DNA from 3 places in the Lactobacillus sp. wkB10 genome. Region 3 is predicted to be linked to each of the others. Evidence: predicted binding sites of a transcription regulator. Region 3 holds the regulator's gene; each other region holds the start of a gene.
What was found. The regulator Rex, encoded in region 3, represses fermentation and respiration genes when NADH is low (regulators of the CRP and FNR family bind a similar motif). The targets are predictions, from matches to a motif close to TTGTGAANTANTTCACAA.

Region 1 (4,292 bases), on a different contig from region 3:
TTGTGCAAACACTAATTTAGGAAATTCTTGATGCAGCTCTTCCCAAGTGATTCCCATATGAGCTAAGCTCTTTGTTCTCACTGAGGTTAAAAATACATCTGCAGTTTTTAATAGGTCTTTAAAAGCTTGCATCCCTTCAGGAGTTTTCATGTTTAAAGTAATGAATCTTTTATTCATATTAGAAACATCAAAGCCCAAATTCTCATCATCTTCATACTTCATGCCAAAAACTGCACCTTGGGTTCTTCCAGCATCACCCTTAGGAGCTTCAACTTTAATTACATCAGCTCCCCATTCTCCAAGGACTCGTCCTACGGTTGGGGCTGCCAAAAATTGTGTGAGATCAATAACTCTTATTCCTGATAATATTTCGTTAGCCATCTTTTTCTCCAAAACTATATACAACAAAGAGGATTGAACCTTGCAAAGTAAATTTTAGATTCAGCCCTCCTTGATTTATTTACTCAAGTTAATTTAATTGATTGCCTTAAAGACTTGTTATTGGTGTATTGCCACCGTCTTTAATTAATAAACGACCTGCAGTTAGTCTTTGAACGGAACGAGGTCCTTCTTCTAACCACATAGCACGACAATCACGGTAAAGTCTTTCAGCAGGTCCATAAGGATTGTCCTGGAAGTAACCAATACCACCAAAGATTTCAAGCATGTAATCAGAAACTAATTTGACAGTATTGATGCTTTCTAGTTTTGCTAGAGAAGCTTTTTTGGTAATATCCTTTCCTTCGTCATAATCTTTTGCCAAGTCCCACAACATTAATCTAAGGGCATGAATGCGCGCACCCATGTCAGCAATTTCAAAAATGATTGATTGCCGTTTGCATAGTGGCTTACCAAAAGTTACACGATCTTTAGAATAAGCAATGGACATTTCTAACATCCGTTGAGCCATTCCTAAGTTGGAGTCAGCAATATGCGCACGAGAAAGTGAAAGTGAAGAAATAGCTACTTTCATACCCTCTCCTCTCTTGCCAAGCATGTACTTATCAGGTACTCTCATATTAGTGAATTTTAAATCGGCATGTCCGGCACCACGACAACCCATCATTAAAGGCATCTCATTAGATTCAAATCCAGGTGTATTTGTTGGTACAAAGAAAGCTGATAATCTTTCATCCCCTTCTTTATCTGGGTCAGTAACTACAATTAAATAAGTAAAATCTGCAACATCTGCATGAGAAATCAAAGTTTTTTCGCCGTTGATTACCCAGTCATCGCCATCCTTAACAGCTAAAGTATGAAGGTCTGCTCCAGTACCACCGCTCTTTTCGGTTAAAGCAAAGTTGGCATAGATTGATTTGTCTTGAAACTTGTTCATATACTTGTCTTTAAGTTCTTGACTACCAAAATTATCCAATATCCGCCAGTTCATATCTGAAGCATGGTGCAGGTGCATTCGAATTCCACCCTGGGTTCTTGAAAATTCTTCTTGAACTTGCAGGATTTGCTTTTCACTGAGGCCCCAGCCGCCGTATTCTTTAGGCAATGCAAAACGATATAAATCATGTTTAATTGCAATTGGGAAAAAGTCTTGTGGAAACTTGCGATTTTCCTCTATATATGGGGTCATCCTGTCAAACTCGTTTTGTGCCAGGTGACGAATTTCTTTTAAGTAGTTTTCAAAGTCTTCTTCAGGCATTGATTCACCCGGTTTAGTTTTGTGCATAATCGGAGTTTCTTCATATGGTGGTAATACATGCAACTTCTTTTGTTCTGTCATAATACAATCTCCTTTTAAACTTTAATAATGCTTTTGAAAGCGTTTTTCCATCAACAGTTGTATTATGTTTTAAAAAGTTTAGATTGTAAAATTGATAACAAAGTCAGAACTATTAATTTTATAAATACTCTTATGGCTATATATATTAAAAAAAGCGGAATTATAAGATTATTAACTGCAATAATTAAAAAGACTCACCAAATTTGGAGAGTCAAATCACAATAAAATCAACACTAATAAACTAATATTAATTTTATCAATATTATTATAAATAATTTTTGTAAGCGTTTTATAAAAAATAGGTATAGCATTTATTTATATAGGTATTGAATATTAAAATAATTTTTGAGGTAATATCATGAATTTAAATCAACTTTACTATTTTCGTGAATTGGCAGATCAAAAACAATACACTAAAGCAGCAGACAGCTTATTTATCAGTCAGCCTACCCTCTCAGTATCAATTAAACAGCTTGAAAAAGAACTCCACTGCCAACTGTTTAAACACAATGGTCATTACGTGCAATTAACTGAATATGGCCGTATTTTTTACGATACTGTAACCAAATCTTTAGACTCTTTAGATCGCGGTAAAAAGAAAATTGAACAGCGTATCAGTCAGGACCATGGCAATATACACATTGCTGGTATACCTACTGCAATTGGAACCATCTTGCCTAACTTAACTAAGCAATATCAACAAGAAAGTAATATTTCACCTCATTTTATATACCACGATAACCCTTCATATCAGATTTGCGAAGGTATCAAAAATGGCTGGTATGATATCGGAATTTCTTCATTCGTACCGGAATTTAGTTATTTTACTTACATTCCCCTTTATACTGAAGAAATCATTGCCATTGTTTCAAAGGAAAATGACCTGGCAAAAATAAATGAAATCTCTCCTGAAGAACTACAGGGTGAGTCAATTATTACCTATTCTAAAAAAATTCAAATTGGAAAAGACATCACTAATGCTTTACTGGCTAATGCCTCTGATCTGAATATTACAAATAGACTTCATGACGAGCTGGCAATTGCAGGACAAGTTTTGACCAACGATATCGTTGGTGTAGTAGCAAAAACTATTTATTTGAGTGGTTTCGACATCCACATCATCAAACTGGATTTGCCCAAAAATACTCGTCAGGTTTATTTAGTGTATGATTCAAGTCAAAACTTTTCACCGGAAATAGTTGATTTTATTGACTTTCTTAAAAGTCATAAACCAGATATTCAGAAAATCGTCGATAATATTCCTGTCAAATAAGATTTTAAAAAGGTATAAAGCTAATGAATAAAATTTGTCAATTATTGGGAACAAATTACCCTATTGTTCACGAACCTATCCACACCTTAACAGATGGCAAACTGGTTGCTGCTATTTCAGAATCAGGTGCACTGGGTATCTTAGGTATTAATGCAGGATATAAGGTTAGAAGTGACGCTACATCAAGCGCTTCTATTTCTAATTCAAATAAAATAGGTACTATTAGCAACAATTCTTTGCTTGATGCCATGACAGAAAGAAACTTGATGAATGAGCAAATTGATCAAACTCTGTCTAATACCTTTAGACCTTTTGGAGTGGAAATTGCCAGCTCCTTATCTAACCCAGAAGATGATCATAGAGCAACCGAATTAGTAGAATTAATGCGAAAAAGAAGGTTGACTATTGCACTGTTTGAAGGTTTTGGTAAAGTTGCATCTAGAAAATGGATAAATTTGCTACATAATAGTGGCATTAAAATTATGCAAATTATTAATAATATTAATGATATACGTGTAGCTCAAAGTAATGGCATTGACATTTTAATCTGCAAAAGTAACACCGATCTGGCAAATTTTGTTCATCAAGCAGGAAAGACACCGGTTTTAGCTGGGTATGATACTACTGACTCGCATGTTTTAAAAGACGCTTTGGCCAAAGGTGCACAAGGAGTTTTTCTTAAAACAGTTTTTGCACTTGCTAAAGAAGCTCCAACTTCAGCAATAATCAAAGACAAAGTTATAAATGCACAAAAACAAGAACTAATAAGTTTTAAAATGAACTCACAGACTATCTATTCTTTACCTGGAAAATTGCCCCAAGAACTGGCAAAATTAACACAGGATAGCGAAGACGGAAAGCAAATATTTACTGCTGCAGACGGTTATCAGGGATTAATAAACGGTATGGCAAAAGGTGATCTTGAAATGGGGTATACTGATATTGCAGCAGATAGTTATAACATCAAAACTATTAAAACTGTCCACGAAATTATTGCAGAATTAACTAATAACAATTAAATTTATACTATGACTAATTCAATTACAAAAAATGCTCTACGCTCACTTTTATATGAAGTTGTTACCGCACCAAAACCTGGTTTAGTAGACCCTATCAGCCAAGGTCCGCATCCCGACATGAATATTTATACTTTTATTGACAGCAGTTTAAGCTTAGAGGCATATTTTTCTACTGCTGTTGAAATTGGACAAAATTATCAATCGACTGATTTAACCCAAATGTTTTATAAATTAAGACAAAGAGGTATTACTGCTGAAAAAG
Region 2 (4,292 bases), on a different contig from region 3:
GCGCTTGTTAAGGAAATACGGTGATGAGCACGATTGATTAAAGTTACTCCCAGAGTGTCCTCGAGATCCTTAATATTTTTAGAAACTGCCGACTGGGAAAAATTTAAGCGCTCTGCGGCGATAGTAAAACTGGAATTATCTATGGCCTTAATAAAACAGCGTAATTGAGTGAAATTCATTTTATTACCTCATCAAATTAGCAAAATTTTCTTCCTGTGTATATTATACTAAAAATTAACATACTTAAAAAAGACTGTCCCATCAATTACTGTCATGACCCTTTTTAACAATACCTACTATTTTATTTTACTTAGCGCATCCCTAACTGCGTCTTTGAGACCGCGTGATGAACTCGAAGCACCACTGACTGCATCAACATCAACAGTATTTTCCTGAACCATCTTAGAAGGCAGAGTCTTAATGGCTTTCAAACCATAGTCATCCGACTCAGCTTGTTTCAAAACTTCAATATTCTTTAGGTTCTTTTGCTCATCAACAGTTACCCGTACAACTATTTCATCACCCATGCCTTTAGTAGATTTACCAATGTATTGGTTCTCTCCTGTTTCATAGGTTTCATGTTTAAGATCTGAAGTTAAATGCTTTTCATGCATAGTAGCACCGCTTGCTGCATCGGTTGCTTCATCAACCTTTGGTTTAGCCGCATTTTCTCCAGCAATCTTGCCCCAAATCAAACATTCTGCCAAGTTATTGCCGCCTTGGTATTGGTTAGCACAGATACCACCAAGTTCACCAGCAGAATAAAGATTAGGGATAGCTTTGCCTCTGGTATCCAAAATTTCCGCATTCTTATTTCTTCTTGGACCACCTTGAGTGTTAAGCATTGTCTGCTCCAATTTGACGGCATAAATTGTATTACCGTCAAACGCACGCAAAGTAGCTGGATCTCTTCTAAATTCGGGATCGTCTTGTTCTTGACATGCTTTATTAAAACGATTGAGAGTATCAGACAAAACTGCCGGTTCAACCCCAATTTTATCGGCTAATTCTGAAACAGAGTCAGCCTTGATAACATTTTCTGTGTACGGCTTGTAATCACCAATAATTTTATCATTATCTAATTCATGCTTTTTGGTTTCATCAAAAATCAAGTATGGGTGTTCTTGGTTTAGTGGTATTTTCCATTGGCCGTGATTCTTGATGTGACCGTGACGATTTTCTTCTGCTTCATTAAAGTATCTGGTACCGTCATCACCTATAACAAAAACACTACCAGTAGAAACAGCTTCATTTTGAGCTCCCAGCATTAAACGGCCACGTTGGCCTTTCGGCACTGCAAAAGCCATGCCATGAAGCAAACCCAAAGACTCAAAGTTGTGCAAATGCCAAAAGTCAGCACCAACTTCTTGAGCCATTCGCAAGCCATCACCTTTGTTATAAAGGGTACCTAACGGTGCGAGTCTTTTTGCCCCGATAAAGTCTTCAATCATTCTTTGGTTATTTTCAAAGCCACCAGTCGTCATGACAACACCATTTTTAGCTTGCACCTTTAATAGTTTGCCGTCGCGTTTAATGACCATACCATAGATCTTTTTGCTTTCCGGATCCTGAATTAGCTCTACAGCAGGTGTGCCATATAAAACATCAATTTGGTCTTGCCGCTTAATTACCTGCTCCTTCAAAATTTGCCATAAAGAAGCGTCAAACCAATGTTTAGTGACAGTGGTAAAGTCATAAGACTCTGAACCCTCAAACTCAGGAAATTCTCTGAAAGCATAACTTTTATCCGGCGCATATTCTTTAGCACTGTTAGGTTTGACTCCTAAATATTGGGAAACATATTGCGGTGTATTAACCATCCCCTCAACGTAGGTATCGATCATGTCTTCATCAAGTTCCATTGGTGCAGTTAGTTTCTGATAATACTTTTTCAATTCATTAAAGTCATTTCCAGTACCAATTAATTGAGCTGAATAACGAGTATTACCGCCTTCATGACCCTCTGGAGCCGAATCAACCAGCAATACTTTAGCATCATGGTCAGCTGCAAACCGCGCTGCAGTAGCGCCAGCACCGCCAAAGCCTAAGACAACAACATCATAATTTGCATCCCATTCAAAGTTTTTATGATAAATCATATTAATCTCCTCATTAATTAAATCGTTTTCATTTAACAAGTTAATTTTATCACGTTATTTTTTAACAAAATAACAAATTCACAAAACAATAACTAATTATTAATAAATGTAATTTAACTCATAATTACTGTTAAAATAACTTGACTTAAAGTACACATTAAGTACTAAAGTAATCGTATAAATCAGGTAAAGGAGAATCAATATGGACGATCACAAAGATGATGTGCAAAATGGTATTTTTGCTTTGGGTGAAAAGAATACTGCTTATCAAAAATATTTTATTGGCCAGAGTTACCTGCAAAGCTTGGTCAATGATCCTAAGATTAACGTAAGCGTCTCAAACGTTAGTTTTGAACCGGGTTGTCGCAACAACTGGCACCAACATATGGGCGGCTTTCAAATTTTATTAGCTACAGCTGGCGAAGGCTGGTATCAAGAAGAAGGAAAGAGTGCACGTAAATTACATCCGGGAGATGTAGTAGTTGTTCACGACGGTGTTAAGCACTGGCATGGTGCTACCAAAAAAAGTTGGTTTGCGCATATTGCAATCACTGCGGGAACACCAAAATGGCTGGAGCCAGTCACAGATGAAGAATATGAAAAATTGGAGGATTAAAAATGAAAAAGCAAACAGCCGGTAGAGATAATTTAGGTGATTTTGCACCTAAGTTTGCGGAATTGAATGATGATGTTTTGTTTGGTGAAGTCTGGTCAAGAGAGGACAAGTTGTCTGCACGTGACCGTAGTTTAATTACTTGTGCCGCATTAATGGCACAAGGAGCTTTTCCTCAACTTAAATCACATATGATTATTGGAAAAAAGAACGGCATTACGAAAGACGAAATGGTCGAACTGATTACTCATTTGGCATTTTATTGCGGCTGGCCGAAGGCTTGGTCTGCTTTTGATTTGGCAAAAGAAATTTTCACTGATTAAAATCTTAATTTAAAGCAGCTGGCCCTTTTGCTTGGCTGCTTTTTTATGTCTAAAATCTATGGTCTTTAACGGTTTCTGCATCCCTAATTTTATGCTAACCTGTAGAAGTATTAATTAAAGAAATCACAGGAGCAAAAACCTATTATGAGTAAAAAAATTCTGATCTTACATACTGGTGGCACCATTTCAATGTCAGAAGATGAAAATGGAAAAATTAAGCCTAACAGTCAAAATCCCTTGGCTGACCTCTCTTTAAACATTAATGACGATGTCCAGATAGTTACTGAAGAAATTTTCAACTTGCCTTCTCCTCATATGACACCAGAGCACATGTTGCAACTTTCTTTGCGTATCCGCCAAGCAGAAGCCGAAGGTTTTTTCGGGGCAGTCGTGACTCACGGCACAGACACCCTGGAAGAAACAGCTTTATTTTTAGATTTAACCATTTCCAGTAAAATGCCTGTGGTAGTAACCGGAGCTATGCGCTCTTCTAATGAAATTGGCAGCGACGGACTGTACAATTTCAGAACCGCAATCATGGTAGCCAGTTCTGATGTTTCTATTGGCAAAGGTGTTGTAGTTGTGATGAATGATGAAATTCATCCAGCCCGTTATGTTACGAAGACCCATACTACAAATGTTGCTACTTTTCGCACAGCCACATTTGGTCCTATAGGAGTTGTATCCGAAGGTCACGTTAATTACGTGCAAACCATCAATCCCCAGCAACACTTACCAATTGACCACATTATTTCAAATGTTTATTTAGTAAAGGCCTATGCAGGAATGGGACCAGAGATCTTTCAAGCTCTAAACAAGCCATCAACAAACGGGTTAGTAATTGAAGCTTTAGGTGCCGGTAACATGCCACCCCAAACATTACCTGAATTGCAAAAACTGCTTGATAATGGAATTCCCCTGGTATTGGTTTCCCGTTGTTTTAACGGTATTGCTGAACCAGTTTATGATTATCAAGGTGGCGGTGTCGGATTAGCCAAAATGGGCATTATCTTCTGCCGCGGCCTCAATGGACAAAAAGCCAGAATTAAGCTCTTAGTTGGTTTAAGTGCTGGTCTGAAAAATGAGCAATTAAAGAAATACATTAATAATTAAATCAGCAATGAAAACCATCTTCATATAAAGATGGTTTTTTCTTGCAAAAATTAGTAATTATTTGTAAAATGACCATTGGTCATTATTGAATGAAAGGAGTATATCTGCCATTATGTATGTCTTGACTCCCAAAGAAAAAGAAGC
Region 3 (4,292 bases):
CAATATCTTGCAATTGTTCTTTACGACGATCACCAAAACCAGGAGCTTTAACAGCAACAACGTTAAAGGTACCACGAATCTTGTTCAAAACCAAAGTTGGTAATGCTTCACCAGAAACATCATCTGCAATAATCAGCAATGATTTGCCTTGTTGCACAATTTCTTGTAACAATGGCAAAATGTCTTGAATGTTAGAAATCTTCTTATCAGTGATTAAAATGTATGGATTGTCAAGATCTGCTTCCATCTTGTCATTATCAGTTACCATGTATTGTGAAAGGTAGCCACGGTCAAATTGCATACCTTCGACTACTGATAATTCGGTTTCAATACCACGTGAATCTTCAATAGTAATAACACCATCATTACCAACTTTTTCCATTGCGTCAGCGATCAGGTCGCCAACTTCTTTTGAAGCTGAAGATACTGAAGCTACTTGAGCAATTTGGTCTTTTGAAGAAACAGTATGACTAATCTTATGTAATTCTTTAACTACGGCTTTAGTAGCTTTTTCAATACCGCGGCGAACTCCTACAGGGTTAGCACCAGCAGTCACGTTCTTCATACCTTCACGAATAATTGCTTGAGTTAAAACAACAGCAGTAGTTGTACCGTCACCAGCTATGTCATTAGTCTTTTGTGCTGCTTCGGCAACTAACTTAGCACCCATATTCTCATAGTGGTCTTTTAATTCAATTGCCTTTGCAATTGTCACACCATCATTAGTAATGTCCGGGTTGCCATATGATTGCTCCAAAACAACATTTCTGCCCTTAGGACCAATAGTTGCTTTAACAGTATCAGCTAATTTGTCAACGCCCTTTAACAGGGAACGTCTTGCTTTTTCTGAAAATTTAATTTCTTTTGCCATATTTTTATGCGCTCCTTAATTACTTAACAATTGCTAAAATATCTTTTTCATGAAGGACTAAATACTTTTCGTCATCGTATTTGACATCAGTGCCTGAATATTTGTCATATAAAACAACGTCACCCTTTTTGACAGTCATAGGAATTTTACTGCCATTTTCGGCATAACTACCTTCACCAACAGCAACAACTTCACCTTCTGTTGGCTTTTGTTTAGCATTAGAAGCCAGGACGATTCCGCCTACAGTTTTCTCTTCTTCTTCTTTAACTTTAACGATCACGCGATCACCAATTGGTTGTAACACGTTTGTCCCTCCTAAAATTAAATTATTAATCTATCTTTACGTGTCATTAGCACTCTTATTCATCAAGTGCTAACTTACATTTATGATAATAACCCCTTTTCATAAAAAATGCAAGAAAAAATTAGCACTTTGAGTAAAAAAGTGCTAATCGTATTTTTATGCCTACTTTTTCTTATCTGAGTCAAGGAAGTAAATTAGAGTTTGTAATTCCGTTGCTAAATCAACGTTCTGAATTCTAATACCACTTGGAGCAGACAAACGAATTGGCGTGAAATTCATAATTCCTCGAATACCAGCTTCAACCATATCATCAGCTGTCCTTTGTGCTGTCGTGGAAGGAACAGTCAAAATTGCAATAGAAATCTGTTGGTCACTAAGCTGTTTTTTTAGTTCACTCATGTCATAAACAGGGACACCACTGAGAATCTTGCCTGTAATTTTATCATCAATATCAAAAGCACATGAAATACGAATATTGTTTGTGCGTTTGAAATTATAGTTTAATAAAGCATGGCCTAAATTACCAACGCCAACCAGGGCAACATTTGTTAAAGTATCTTGATTTAAAATCTTTTTAAAAAAGGAAAGCAAACTTTTTACATCATAACCATAACCACGTTTTCCCAATGCACCAAAGTATGAAAAATCACGTCTGATTGAAGCACTATCTACTTGAACAGCCTCAGATAATTCAGTTGAGGATACCTTTTCTTTACCAGCCTCATTTAAAATTATCAGGTAGCGGTAATATAGCGGCAATCTTTTAGCCGTAGCCGTGGGTATTTTGATTTTTTCCATTTAAAAAGCCTCCAACTTGATTAAGTATATATTTTGTTTTGTGAATTTTTCAGCAATCACTACTATTTTATCTATAAATTTGCGCCATTTGCAAACATTTTTTTCACAATCTATCAAATTTTAGCATAATAGTAACAGGTTTGATAATAGAAATTTATTTTTTTACTCTTTTAATTAAAAAATGCTTCTTTTTTACATTTATTTCCTATATTTATCAATCAAACTCTCCCACAAGAATTTTGCTACGTATGCTAAAATGGTTTCTAGGTGAAAAATTATGATAATTGCTCAAGGACACGATTTAGAAAAACAATTCGGTGCCAACACATTATTTAAAAACGTCAATTTTTCAATTGACTCAAATGCAAGAATAGGTCTCATTGGACCCAATGGTGTCGGTAAAACAACTTTGCTTAAAATTATGACCGGCGAAGAAGAAGCCACACATGGTGACTTTACAATCAATAAAAATATAGATGTTGGCTATATTGCTCAAGAAAATGATTTAAATGAAAATAAAACTATTTGGGATGAAATGCTGTCTGTTTTTACTCCCCTAATTAATATGGGTAAAAAGATAAGGGATTTACAAGAAGAAATGTCTGCAAATCCGCAAAAAAAGGACCTGCTAAAACAATATGACCAGTTGCAATACAGCTTCGAACAACAAGGTGGATACACCTACCAGGCCGATATCAAAAGTATTTTGAACGGATTTAATTTTCCTGAAGCAACTTGGACTAAAAATGTTGGCAGCCTTTCTGGGGGAGAAAAAACGCGGCTTTCTTTTGTTAAGTTGTTATTGCGCAAACCTCCATTATTACTGCTTGATGAACCTACCAACTATCTGGATTTAGACACACTAGACTGGCTTGAAAGCTATCTTAAAAACTATTCTGGTGCTATTTTGGTAGTTTCCCATGATCAATATTTTTTGGATAATTTAGCAACACAGATTTTTGAATTACAATTTGGCAAATTAACTGTGTTTAAAGGAAATTATTCTGCCTACGTCGCTGAACGTCAATTACGTGACCGTCAACAAGAAGAAGCATACGAAAAGCAGCAAGAAAAAATCAAAAAAGACGAAGAATTTATTCAAAAAAATATCGTAAGAGCTAAAACTACTAAGAGAGCACAAAGTCGGCGCAAGCAACTGGAAAAAATGGAACGAATTAGTCCGCCCAAGCACAAAAACAAAGTCAGAATTAATTTTCAAAGCGAGCGGCCATCCGGTAAAGAAGTGCTAATTTTACGTAATTTAACTATTGGCTATCCCACAAAAACAATGGTTCACGGTATTTCTCTGCAAATTAATAAAGGTGACCGTGTAGCCGTTATTGGTCAAAATGGTATTGGTAAATCAACTTTACTAAAAACCGTTATGAAGGAGTTAAAACCGAAAAAAGGTTCAATCAAATATGGAGCTTCGTTAGACATCGGCTACTATGATCAAGAACTGCAAGGGCTTGATCCAGGTAAAACTGTAATCGATACAGTTTGGGACCGTCATAAAACAATGCCTGAAAAAGATGTGAGGTCGATTTTAGCCAGTTTCTTATTCACAGCAAAAGATATTGATAAAACTGTAGGTCAACTTTCCGGTGGTCAAAAAGCGAGATTAACCCTAACAGTTTTGTCGCTTGAGCATAATAATTTTTTATTGATGGATGAACCCACAAACCACCTGGATCTCGAAGCCAAGGAGGTTTTAGAACAGGCACTACAGAACTATGATGGTACTTTACTTTTCGTTTCTCACGACCGCTATTTCATCAATCAGTTAGCAAATAAGATTGTAGAAATTAAAAACGGTGTTGCTCAAGTATATGAAGGTGATTATAGTTATTATCTAGATGAAAAGAATAAGCAAGACTCAGCCTCCGAAAATGAATCATCTGAGAATAGAGAAATTGTAGAACCTGAACAAAATAAAAATAAATTGTCCTATCAGGAGCAAAAGTTGCGTGATTCACAAAAGCGTAAATTGCAAAGAGAAGTTGAAAATACCGAAAATAAAATTGAAAAGTTGGAAAAAGAGCAAAAAGATATTCAATCTCAAATGGCTGATCCAGCAATTGCTACTAATTTTGACAAGTTAGGTCCCTTGCAAGAACAGCTTAGCGCTGTACAAAAACAACTGGACGATGCAAATAATGCTTGGGAAAGTGCATTGAATAAACTGGATAGCTTTGATTAAAATAATATATATTAAGTTAACACATCTCCAAAATAAGATTAATTGGCTTTTTATCTGCCGTTTCTATTCTTAGCTAGTGCTAGAATTTTTTTATTAACTATTAATAAAATTTTCTTTTT

Region 1: a site for Rex is predicted at 1,822-1,839, ahead of LACWKB10_RS09420 (acyl-CoA dehydrogenase family protein). Genes of this name have one in related genera too.
Region 2: a site for Rex is predicted at 2,158-2,175, ahead of LACWKB10_RS02130 (FAD-binding protein). Genes of this name have one in related genera too.

The regions. Positions count from the first base shown of each region.
Region 1 is NZ_JRJB01000016.1:3,682-7,973, reverse strand. It holds gene LACWKB10_RS09425 (CaiB/BaiF CoA-transferase family protein) at 1-381, opposite strand, end outside; gene LACWKB10_RS09420 (acyl-CoA dehydrogenase family protein) at 488-1,738, opposite strand; gene LACWKB10_RS09415 (LysR family transcriptional regulator) at 2,097-3,011, shown strand; gene LACWKB10_RS09410 (nitronate monooxygenase) at 3,035-4,030, shown strand; gene LACWKB10_RS09405 (triphosphoribosyl-dephospho-CoA synthase) at 4,040-4,292, shown strand, end outside.
Region 2 is NZ_JRJB01000002.1:171,810-176,101, forward strand. It holds gene LACWKB10_RS02125 (LysR family transcriptional regulator) at 1-179, opposite strand, end outside; gene LACWKB10_RS02130 (FAD-binding protein) at 297-2,099, opposite strand; gene LACWKB10_RS02135 (cupin domain-containing protein) at 2,302-2,715, shown strand; gene LACWKB10_RS02140 (carboxymuconolactone decarboxylase family protein) at 2,718-3,035, shown strand; gene LACWKB10_RS02145 (asparaginase) at 3,180-4,148, shown strand; gene LACWKB10_RS02150 (TetR/AcrR family transcriptional regulator) at 4,261-4,292, shown strand, end outside.
Region 3 is NZ_JRJB01000008.1:16,055-20,346, forward strand. It holds gene groL (chaperonin GroEL) at 1-871, opposite strand, end outside; gene groES (co-chaperone GroES) at 891-1,175, opposite strand; gene LACWKB10_RS06415 (redox-sensing transcriptional repressor Rex) at 1,338-1,973, opposite strand; gene LACWKB10_RS06420 (ABC-F family ATP-binding cassette domain-containing protein) at 2,251-4,173, shown strand.